3 regions of the Nocardia sp. NPDC020380 genome follow, and region 1 is predicted to be linked to each of the others. Evidence: riboswitches for the same ligand, from Rfam matches in the RefSeq annotation. Region 1 holds a riboswitch; each other region holds the start of a gene.

Evidence for each region. Region 1 has a riboswitch for S-adenosylmethionine ahead of ACH438_RS20155 (rhodanese-like domain-containing protein). Riboswitches for the same ligand answer to the same signal wherever they lie in the genome.
Region 2: another riboswitch for S-adenosylmethionine. It lies ahead of ACH438_RS16175 (amino acid ABC transporter permease); the one in region 1 lies ahead of ACH438_RS20155 (rhodanese-like domain-containing protein).
Region 3: another riboswitch for S-adenosylmethionine. It lies ahead of ACH438_RS15280 (aminotransferase class V-fold PLP-dependent enzyme); the one in region 1 lies ahead of ACH438_RS20155 (rhodanese-like domain-containing protein).

Annotation. Positions count from the first base shown of each region.
Region 1 is NZ_JBIRVQ010000007.1:97,321-100,586, reverse strand. Features, by position in the region: gene ACH438_RS20165 (FAD-dependent oxidoreductase) at 1-409, opposite strand, end outside; gene ACH438_RS20160 (hypothetical protein) at 668-1,105, shown strand; SAM riboswitch class IV at 1,154-1,269, shown strand; gene ACH438_RS20155 (rhodanese-like domain-containing protein) at 1,285-1,707, shown strand; gene ACH438_RS20150 (O-succinylhomoserine sulfhydrylase) at 1,751-2,965, shown strand; gene ACH438_RS20145 (type 1 glutamine amidotransferase family protein) at 3,062-3,266, shown strand, end outside.
Region 2 is NZ_JBIRVQ010000005.1:477,094-480,359, reverse strand. Features, by position in the region: gene ACH438_RS16190 (methyltransferase domain-containing protein) at 1-334, opposite strand, end outside; gene ACH438_RS16185 (HhH-GPD-type base excision DNA repair protein) at 408-986, shown strand; gene ACH438_RS16180 (flavin reductase family protein) at 1,094-1,642, shown strand; SAM riboswitch class I at 1,717-1,812, shown strand; gene ACH438_RS16175 (amino acid ABC transporter permease) at 1,822-2,697, shown strand; gene ACH438_RS16170 (amino acid ABC transporter ATP-binding protein) at 2,694-3,266, shown strand, end outside.
Region 3 is NZ_JBIRVQ010000005.1:286,026-289,291, forward strand. Features, by position in the region: gene ACH438_RS15270 (LysE family translocator) at 1-513, opposite strand, end outside; gene ACH438_RS15275 (heme oxygenase (biliverdin-producing)) at 754-1,407, opposite strand; SAM riboswitch class IV at 1,621-1,734, shown strand; gene ACH438_RS15280 (aminotransferase class V-fold PLP-dependent enzyme) at 1,787-3,100, shown strand; gene ACH438_RS15285 (hypothetical protein) at 3,183-3,266, opposite strand, start outside.

The DNA.
Region 1 (3,266 bases):
ACACGAAGTCCGCGGCGCCGTAGGAGCCGTCGAGTTCGATGCCCTTGATCTCCAGGGCCCGGTCGGCGTTGGCGCCGGTGGAGAAGATGACCGCGTCGTAGAACTGCTGCAGGTCGTCCAGGGTGATGTCGACGCCGTAGTCGATATTGCCGAGCAGGCGCACCTGCGGCTTGTCGAGCACCTTGTGCAGGGCGGTGATGATGCCCTTGATGCGCGGGTGGTCGGGGGCGACGCCGTAGCGGATCAGACCGAACGGCGCGGGCATGCGCTCGTACAGGTCGATGCTCACTCCATCGAAACCGGCGGGGCTGTCGGACTTCATCAACGCGTCGGCCGCGTAGATGCCGGCCGGGCCCGCGCCCACGATCGCAATGCGTAGCGGGCGGGTCGCTGCACTCTGTTCGGTCATTCTTACGCGCACCCTTATGGTCGAAAATCTACTTGGCGGTCGGTCTCAGCCGTCGGTCTTAGCTTAGGCTAAGTTGACGCCCTGGGCCTCGGGTGGTGCCGTCCTGGAACCCCCGACGCTGCAGCGTTGCTGCGTGGTGTGGCTATTCCCGCTCGCGCGCGGGCAATTCGGTTGATTCTATCGGTGACGCCGCGGCCCACTTCCGCGTACTCCCATCCCGGCGGCCAGAGACCCGCGTCGACCAGGCATGATCTAGCCATGAGCGATGTGGAGGAGCAGCAGGTCCGGATCGACCAGACCGATAAACGCGCGATGTGGCCGTTCCTGACCGCCGCGACCCTGATTCTGCTGGTCATCCTCGGCATCCTGATCGCGGCCCTGGTGTCGCCGGCTGAGAAGAATGTCACAGATTCGGATCGATTGTCCCTCGCGGCCCGCGGCTTCATCCAATCCCGCAGCGGCACCGACACTCCCAAGGCGGGCGCGGCCTGCCCGGACTTCGACGAGAACCGTTCTCCCCTGCATGTCCCCGGTGGGACCGGCAGAACCTTCGAATTCGAGGGGCTCACCGATCCGGCCCTGGACGGCGACAAGGCGACCGCCCAGGTCACCTTCCGCACCGGTGACCGCGAGGACACCACCACCTGGCATTTCACCAAGAACGCCGGTACCTGGGTCGTCTGCAATTCCGGATAGTGAGCAGGCGTTTGACAGCCGGGCCCGAATCCGGGCAATCTTCTCCCAGGTCATGAGTACCAGCGTCAAGCCCCGGCTCGCTGGTCGGCAACCCTCCTCCGCGGTGGGGTGCTCCGGGTGACGACCTGGCCTCGCACCGAAAACGGGTGCGGCAAGTGCGGATTCACAGGAGGTTCGAAGTGAGCTACGCAGGTGACATCACGCCGGAGCAGGCGTGGGAGCTGTTGCGCGACAATCCCGACGCGGTACTGGTCGATGTCCGCACCGAAGCCGAATGGCGGTTCGTCGGGGTACCCGACACCAGCGGCATCGGGCGGCCGACCGCGCTGATCGAGTGGGTCGACACCACGGGCACGCCGAACGCGCGGTTCGGGGACCAGCTGAAGCAGGCGCTGGCCGACCGGAACGCGGACTCGGCGGCGCCGGTCATCTTCATCTGCCGTTCCGGGCAGCGGTCGATCGGTGCGGCCACGGCCGCCACCGCCGCCGGATTCACGCCTTCCTTCAATGTCGTCGAGGGTTTCGAAGGTGCGCTGGACGCGCAGGGGCATCGCGGCCGGACCGGCTGGCGGGCCGACGGGCTGCCGTGGCGGCAGTCGTGAGCGCGTCCGCCGGATACCTACCTCGCTCTGATTGGAGGCAGTCATGATCTCTGGTGGCTCGTTCGACAAGCCGCTTCCCGACGGCGTCGGTCCCGCGACGATCAGCGTGCGCGGCGGCACCCGCCGTTCGGGTTTCGAGGAGACCTCGGAGGCGTTGTTCCTCAACTCGGGCTTCGTGTTCGAGAGCGCCGAGGCGGCGGAAGCCTCCTTCACCGGTGATGTCGAGCATTTCGTCTACTCGCGCTACGGCAATCCGACGGTCGCCATGTTCGAGGAGCGGCTGCGCCTGATGGACGGCGCCGAGGCCGCGTTCGCGACGGCCAGCGGCATGTCCGCGGTGTTCACCGCGCTCGCCGCGGTGGTCGGCAACGGTGACCGCCTGGTGGCGGCGCGTAGCCTGTTCGGTTCCTGCTTCGTGGTGTGCAACGAGATCCTGCCGCGCTTCGGCGTGGAGACGGTCTTCGTGGACGGCGAGGATCTGGACCAGTGGGAGCAGGCGCTGTCGGTGCCCACCCGGGCCGTGTTCTTCGAGACCCCGTCCAATCCCATGCAGACCCTGGTGGATGTGCGTGCGGTGTCGGAACTTTCGCATGCCGCGGGCGCGAAGGTGGTGCTGGACAATGTGTTCGCCACCCCGCTGCTGCAGCGCGGCTTCGATCTGGGCGCGGATATCACCGTGTACTCGGGCACCAAGCACATCGACGGTCAGGGCCGGGTGCTCGGCGGCGCGATCCTCGGGTCGCACGAGTACATCGACGGCCCGGTGAAGAACCTCATGCGGCATACCGGCCCGGCCTTGAGCCCGTTCAATGCGTGGACGCTGCTCAAGGGCCTGGAGACGATGCCGTTGCGGGTCCGCCAGTCGGTGGATTCGGCACTGCGCATCGCCCGTTTCCTGGAGGGGCACGAGGCGGTGGCGTGGGTGAAGTACCCGTTCCTGGAGTCGCATCCGCAGTACGAGCTGGCGCAGCGGCAGATGTCGGGCGGCGGCACGGTGGTCACCTTCGAGCTGAAGGCCCCCGAGCACGAGGCCAAGAAGCGCGCCTTCGAGGTGCTGAACGGCCTGCGCATCATCGATATCTCCAACAATCTGGGTGATGCGAAGTCGCTGATCACGCATCCGGCCACCACCACGCATCGCGCGATGGGCCCGGAAGGCCGTGCGGCCGTGGGCATCACGGATGGTGTGGTGCGGTTGTCGGTGGGTCTCGAGGATGTCGAGGATCTGTTGAACGATCTGGATCACGCGCTGAGCTGATCCGCGGCAGTGGAGAACCCTGGTCGATGCGGCCGGGGTTTTCTTTTGCCCGAACCATTGACAGTATGCTGTCAAACATGACAGCATACTGTCATGATGAAAACAGTGCATTTGGCCGTATACGACACGTTTTCCGATTGGGAGCCCGGATTCGCCACTGCGCACATCAACCGTCCGCTGTGGCATCGCGAACCCGGAACCTGGCAGGTCAAGACGGTCGGGTGGACGCTCGAACCGATCACCTCGATGGGCGGGCTGCGGATCACGCCCGATATCGCACTCGACGACCTGAAGCCGGCGG
Region 2 (3,266 bases), on a different contig from region 1:
TGGCGGTGGAGCCGGATTGGCGGGCGCGGCGTTCGGCGGCGGCCAGCAGGTCCGGATCGGGTTCCACGCCGAGGGCGGTGCCGGTCGGTCCGACGCGGTCGGCGAAGGCCATGACCTCGGAGCCGGTGCCGGCGCCGATATCGACGGCGTTTTCGCCGGGGCGGGTGGCGAGCGCGTCGTGCGCCCAGGTCCGGAGCCTGCGGATGCCGGGTAGTGCGGCTTGCAGATCCTGGACGTCGACCAGCTGGTCCTGGCCGTCGCGGTCGAAACGGTCCGGTCGCAGTCCGGAGCCTCCGCCGTCGTGCGGCGTGTTTCCCACTGAAGAAATAGCCATGGTGTCGGGCATGCGCCGAAGCCTAGTCGTGACCCGCGTCACCGCAACGCAGGATGGATGGGATGATCGGAGCATGGTGAGCCGAAAGCTGGTTATTGCGCAGGATCCCGCCGCCGACGAACTGCTTTCCACGGATGATTTCGCCCTTTTGGTGGGTATGGCCCTCGATCAGCAGTTTCCGATGGAGCACGCATTCCGTGGTCCGCAGAAACTCGCCGACCGCATGGGCGGATTCGATATCCGGAAGATCGCGAACGCGGATCCGGAGGAATTCGAGGAGCTGGCCGCGACCCCGCCCGCCATTCACCGGTACGGCCGGTCCATGGGCCGCCGGGTGCAGGAGCTGGCCCGATACATTGTCGAGCACTACGACGGGCAGACCTCCGCGTTGTGGACCGAGGGTGATCCGGACGGCAAGGAAGTATTGAAGCGTTTGAAGGCGCTGCCCGGTTTCGGTGATCAGAAAGCGCGAATCTTCCTGGCCCTGTTGGGTAAACAGGAAGGCCTGCAAGCGAAGGGCTGGCGAGAGGCCGCCGGCGCGTACGGCGAAGCGGGTTCGCGGCGTTCCGTGGCGGATGTGACGGATGCCGAATCATTGACTCAGGTCAGGGAATTCAAGAAGCAGGCGAAAGCCGCGGCGAAGTCGAAGTGAGTAGGTGAGCGGACCCGCTCGGGCGGGTTCGCGGCGTTTCCGCACCCCTTGCGATCGGGCCGATCCCAACCCTGTCGGCGGCCGCGCGGGAGTGTTGCACTGGGGCGATGGGCGAGTTGACCTCGATCCGCGGCGGGACCGCCGCGTTGACCTCAGTCGACGGTACGGATCTCCGGCGGACGTTCGCGCACTTCCCCAGCGGGGTGGTGGCGGTATGCGCCCGCATCGGGGGTGTGGCGCACGGGCTGGTGGTGAGCACCTTCGTGCCGGTGTCGCTGGATCCGCCGTTGGTATCCATCTGCATGCAGTATTCGTCGCAGACCTGGCCGGAGCTGGAGAAGGCGAGCCGGCTCGGCCTGAGCCTGCTCGACGGCGAGCAGCGGGAAGCGGCGCTGAATCTGAGCTCGCGCACCGGGGATCGCTTCCGGAATGTGGACCTGCGCACCGGGAACGGGAACGCGGCGTTCATCGCGGGCGCCACGGCCTGGCTGGAGACCTCGGTGCACGCGCAGGTGCCCGCCGGTGATCACGCGGTGGTGTTGTTGCGGGTGCGTCGTCTGAGCGTGCGCCCGGAGTCGGAGCCACTGGTCTTCCATCGCAGCGGTTTCCGCGCGCTGCACGACGGGGCGGGGGCTATCAGCGAAGCCGCGAGCTAGTCCTGTTGCGGCGCAATTCGATTCACGGTGATCCGGAACGGCGACAGTCGCCGGTCCGGTTCGTATCGTCGTCATCACCATCCAGAGCGATCGAGAGACCTGGCTCGTAGACGTCGCAGCAACCCCCTTCACGTTCGGGTGCGGGTGCTTCCCGCCAGGACCGATGGAGGGACATTGTCATGAGCATCCTGGCCGCGCCGCCGGAACGGCGCGAGGAGGTCGACGACGGCGCGTTGCCGATCGCCCGCCGGCGGCATCCGTGGCGCTGGGTGGCGGCCGCCGTCGCATTGCTGCTGGTCGCGCAGTTCGTGCACGGGCTGGTCACCAATCCCGGCTGGGATTGGTCCACGTTCGCGCAGTACGTGACCGCGAGGTCGGTGCTGGCGGCCCTGAAGGTGACCCTCGAATTGACGTTCTGGGGCACCCTCATCGGTTTCCTGCTCGGGATCGTGCTGGCCATCGGCCGGTTGTCGAAGAACCCGGTGCTGCAGACGATCGCGTGGACGTACATCTGGGCGTTCCGCTCGATTCCGCTGATCGTGCAGTTGCTGTTCTGGTTCAACCTGGCGTACCTGTACAAGACGGTGTCGATCGGCATTCCGTTCGGACCGGAGTTCGCGCACTTCCAGACGAACCAGGCGCTGAGCGGTTTCACCGCCGCGGTGATCGGCCTGGCCCTGCATCAGGCGGCGTATTCGGCGGAAATCATTCGGGCCGGGATCATTTCGGTGGATCAGGGGCAGTGGGAGGCGGCCAGATCGCTCGGGCTGCCCTGGCGTCGCCAGTTCTTCACGATCGTGGCGCCGCAGGCCATGCGCGGCATTCTGCCGAACGCGGCCAATGAGGTGATCAGCCTCTTCAAGGGCACGTCGATCGTGTCGACGATGGCGATCGCCGAGTTGTTCTATCAGGTGCAGGTCATCTACGGCCGGAACGGCCGGGTGGTGCCGCTGCTGATGGTGGCGACGGTCTGGTACATCGTGCTGACCTCGGTGCTGAGCGTCATCCAGTTCTATATCGAACGGCATTTCGCGAAGGGCAGCGTGCGGAAATGAGCGAGTACGCGGTCGAATTGCGCGGCATCCGTAAGTCTTTCGGCACGAACGAGGTGCTGGGCGGGGTGGATCTGGCCGTGCGGCCGGGTGAGGTCGCGGTCATCCTGGGCCCGTCGGGTTCCGGGAAGTCCACGCTCTTGCGAACCATCAATCACCTGGAACAGGTGGACGCGGGCACGGTCCGGGTCGGCGGGGATCTGGTGGGTTACCGCCGTAAGGGCAACAAGCTGCACGAGCTGTCCGAGCGCGAGATCCTGCGGCAGCGGGCGCGCATCGGTTTCGTCTTCCAGAACTTCAATCTCTTTCCGCACCTGACGGTCCGGGAGAATGTGGCGCTGGCGCCGGTCGCCTCGCAGGGCCGTCCCAAGGCGGAGGCGAATGCCGAGGCGCTGGCGCTGCTGGCGCGAGTCGGCCTGGCGGACAAGGCCGATGAGTATCCGCGCCGCCTGTCCGGCGGGCAGCAGCAGCGGGTCGCCATCGCCCGCGCGCTGGCCCTGCGGCCGGAGGTGGTGCTGTTCGACGAGCCCACGTCCGCGCTCGATCCCGAGCTGGTGGGTGAGGTGCTGGAT
Region 3 (3,266 bases), on a different contig from region 1:
GCCCAGCGTGAGCGTGCCCCCGAAGGTCACATGCGTCAGGAACTGCGGCAGCACCGCCAGATAGAACAACCCCACCTTGGGATTGAAGATGCAAGATAGCAACCCCGCAGCGAACGCCGAGCGCAGCGACGACGCGCCCCGCGCCGCCCCGGCGGTTTCCCGCTGCGCCCCAGCCGCTTCCAGCTCCGCCCCGACCTCATCGAGCTCGGCGGCGGCCCGCCCCTGCTCCCGCCGATGCGCGAGCAGCGCCCGAACCCCCAGGTACAGCAGGTAGATTCCGCCGACCACCTTCAGCGTGCGATAGGCGGTGGCCGACTGCTCCAGCAGCGCCGCCACTCCCGCCGCGACGACAACCGCCCACACCAGCCCGCCGAAGGCCGATCCGATCGCCGCGGCCACGCCCTGTCGTGAACCGGCCATCGAGAACCGCAGCACCAGAAACGTATCCGGCCCCGGCGTGAGGGCCAGCAGAATGCACAGCCCCAGGAAACTCAACAGCAGCGCGATACTCACCGATCCATAGCAACCCATCCCGGCCCGCGAGCGCAAGAGCAGGCAAAACCTCGCGCACCCCGAACACCGGACCGGAGACCGCATCCCCGCCGCAGAGCGCGAGACCGCCGGCCGTGACAGCGCGCACGACCGGCGGTCTCTCAGCCGCGAAGATCCGCTTCCACGCGCCGGTCTCCGCGGCCGATCCGGCGAAGGTCGCCGATCCCTCCGACAGACCGGCGACCTTCGTGAATCTCGTTGTTACGCGGCGAATTCCGCGCCCAGCGCACGGAACAGGTCCGTGTTCAACGTGAATGCGTGCCGCGCCTCGTCTAGCACCCGCTCGACCTCGGGGCCCGCCACCGGCAGCCGGTCCAGGCTCTCGCGGTACTCCCGCTTGAACGCGGCCGGATTCGAGATCTCGTCGAAGACGTAGAACCGCACGCCGTCGCCCTTCTTGGGCAGGCCCCACAGCTTTTCGGCAGTCCCGCGGATGACCTGACCACCCGAGAGATCGCCCAGGTAGCGGGTGTAGTGGTGCACCACGTACCCGGCGGGCCAGGTCTGCGCGCATTCGTCGATGCGGGCGGCGTAGGCGGCGGTGGACGGCAGCGCGGTGAGTCCGTCGCGCCAGTTCTCGCCGCCGAGGTGCGCGAGATCGGTTTCGAGGGACTGCAGGCGCTCCAGTTCGGGGCGCACGAACGGCCCGGCGACCGGGTCGGAAGCCAATGCGGCGGAATGCTTTTCGAGGGCGGCGTACACGAACCAGAGTTGCGCGGTGTAGCGGTAGAACGCCTCGACCCCGAGCTGTCCGCCGAGCATGTCACGCATGAAGGTGGAGTGTTCGGCCTCGTTGTGCTGCTGCTCGGTCGCGGTGCGAATGAGCGTCGAGAAGGGCGTGGTGGTGTCCAACATGGTCGAGCAACCTCGTTTCAACTCCCCGGGCGCTCTCCTTTGGCTACCCTAACTTCTCCACCAACCGTACGCGCCAGCAACGATCGCGCGATTCGAACTTCGGGGCCCACCCGATCCAACTTTCGGATGATTTTGCGGCCGCTCCTATGGCATCCGTCACAGCGCGGGCCGGGGTTGACAAGCCGCCCGCCCATCTGCAAACCTCTCCAATCAGGTCATGAGTACCAGCGTTCAGCCCCGGCTTGCTGGTCGGCAACCCTCCTCCGCGGTGGGGTGCTCCGGGTGACGACCCGGCTGTCGCCCGACCGGGCGCGGCAAGCGCGGACTCTCGATCATTCGTTTTCTGATCGCGCGTCCATGGATCCGATGGGATTTCGTGATGACTGCTTTCGCCGACCAGACCTGTGCCCCGCTGGCCACCGTCTCGGGTTGTGAGCTGCAGGTGCCCCTCGTACAGGGCGGCACCACCACCTACGCCAACTTCGACTACGCGGCCAGCGCCCCCGCTTTGCAGCAGGTCACCGACCGGGTCGCGGAACTGCTGCCCTTCTACGCGAGCGTGCACCGCGGCGCCGGCTACGCCTCCCGCGTCTCCACCGACTGCTACGAGAACTCGCGCACCACCGTCGCCCGCTTCCTGAACGCGGCCGACGACCAGGTGGTCGTCTTCACCCGCAACACCACCGATTCGCTCAACCTGCTCGCGGCCTGCGTGCCCGGTGACACGGTGGTGCTGGACGTGGAACATCACGCCAACTTCCTGCCCTGGACGCAGCGCGGCCGCCGCGTGGTGCCGATCGCGGACACCATCGAGGAGACCATTCAGCGCCTGGTCGCGGAACTGTGCTCGAAACCCGCTGCGCTGCTTGCGGTTACCGGCGCCTCCAACGTGACCGGGGAACTGCTGCCGCTGGAGCGGCTGGCGTGGATCGCGCACCAGTGCGGCACCCGCATCCTGGTGGATGCCGCGCAGCTGGCCCCGCACCGCCGCATCGACCTGCGGACCACCGGCATCGACTACCTGGCCTTCTCCGGCCACAAGGCGTACGCGCCGTTCGGTGCGGGCGTGCTGGTGGGCCGCCGAGACTGGCTGGACCAGGCCGACCCGTACCTGGCGGGTGGCGGCGCGGTGCGCTCGGTGACCACCGACGGTGTCGAGTGGGCTCCGGCCCCGCAGCGGCACGAGGCCGGTTCCCCGAATGTGCTCGGTGTGGCCGCCCTGGCCGCGGCCTGCGACGCACTGGCCGCGCTCGACGAGACGACGGTCCTCGAACACGAGCAGTACCTCACCCACCGCCTCCGCTACGGCCTGAAAACCGTTCCGGGCGTGAACTTCCTGCGAATCTGGCGGGACAGCACCGACGCGGTCGGCATCGTGGCCTTCACCGTCGACGGTTTCGAGCCCGGCCAGGTCGCGGCCTACCTGTCCGCCGAGCACGGTATCGGCGTCCGCGACGGCCGCTTCTGCGCGCACCCGCTGCTCGCCCGCCTCGGCATGGACGGCGCCCTGCGCGCCAGCATCGGCCTCGGTACCACCGCGGCCGATGTGGACCGGCTCATCGACGCCGTCTCGACCCTCGTCGAAAAGGGCCCGGCCTGGAATTACACACGCACCGAAGGGCATTGGAACCCGGAGCCCGAGACCCGCCCGTTCGGCAAGGGCACCGAGGGCGCAGCGCCCTGCGGCTTCTGACCAACTCTGAGACAGCTCTTGGGGGTTCGGGGGCGGAAGCCCCGGCGCAGAGGGGTGGAGCCGCGAGCCCCCGAGAGTTGGGTCAGGGCACCAGGTAGCGGGCCGCTAGTTCTTCGACGAGGGGGTCGTCGTCCTCGACGGCGCTCAGCAGCACGAGGTCATCCTG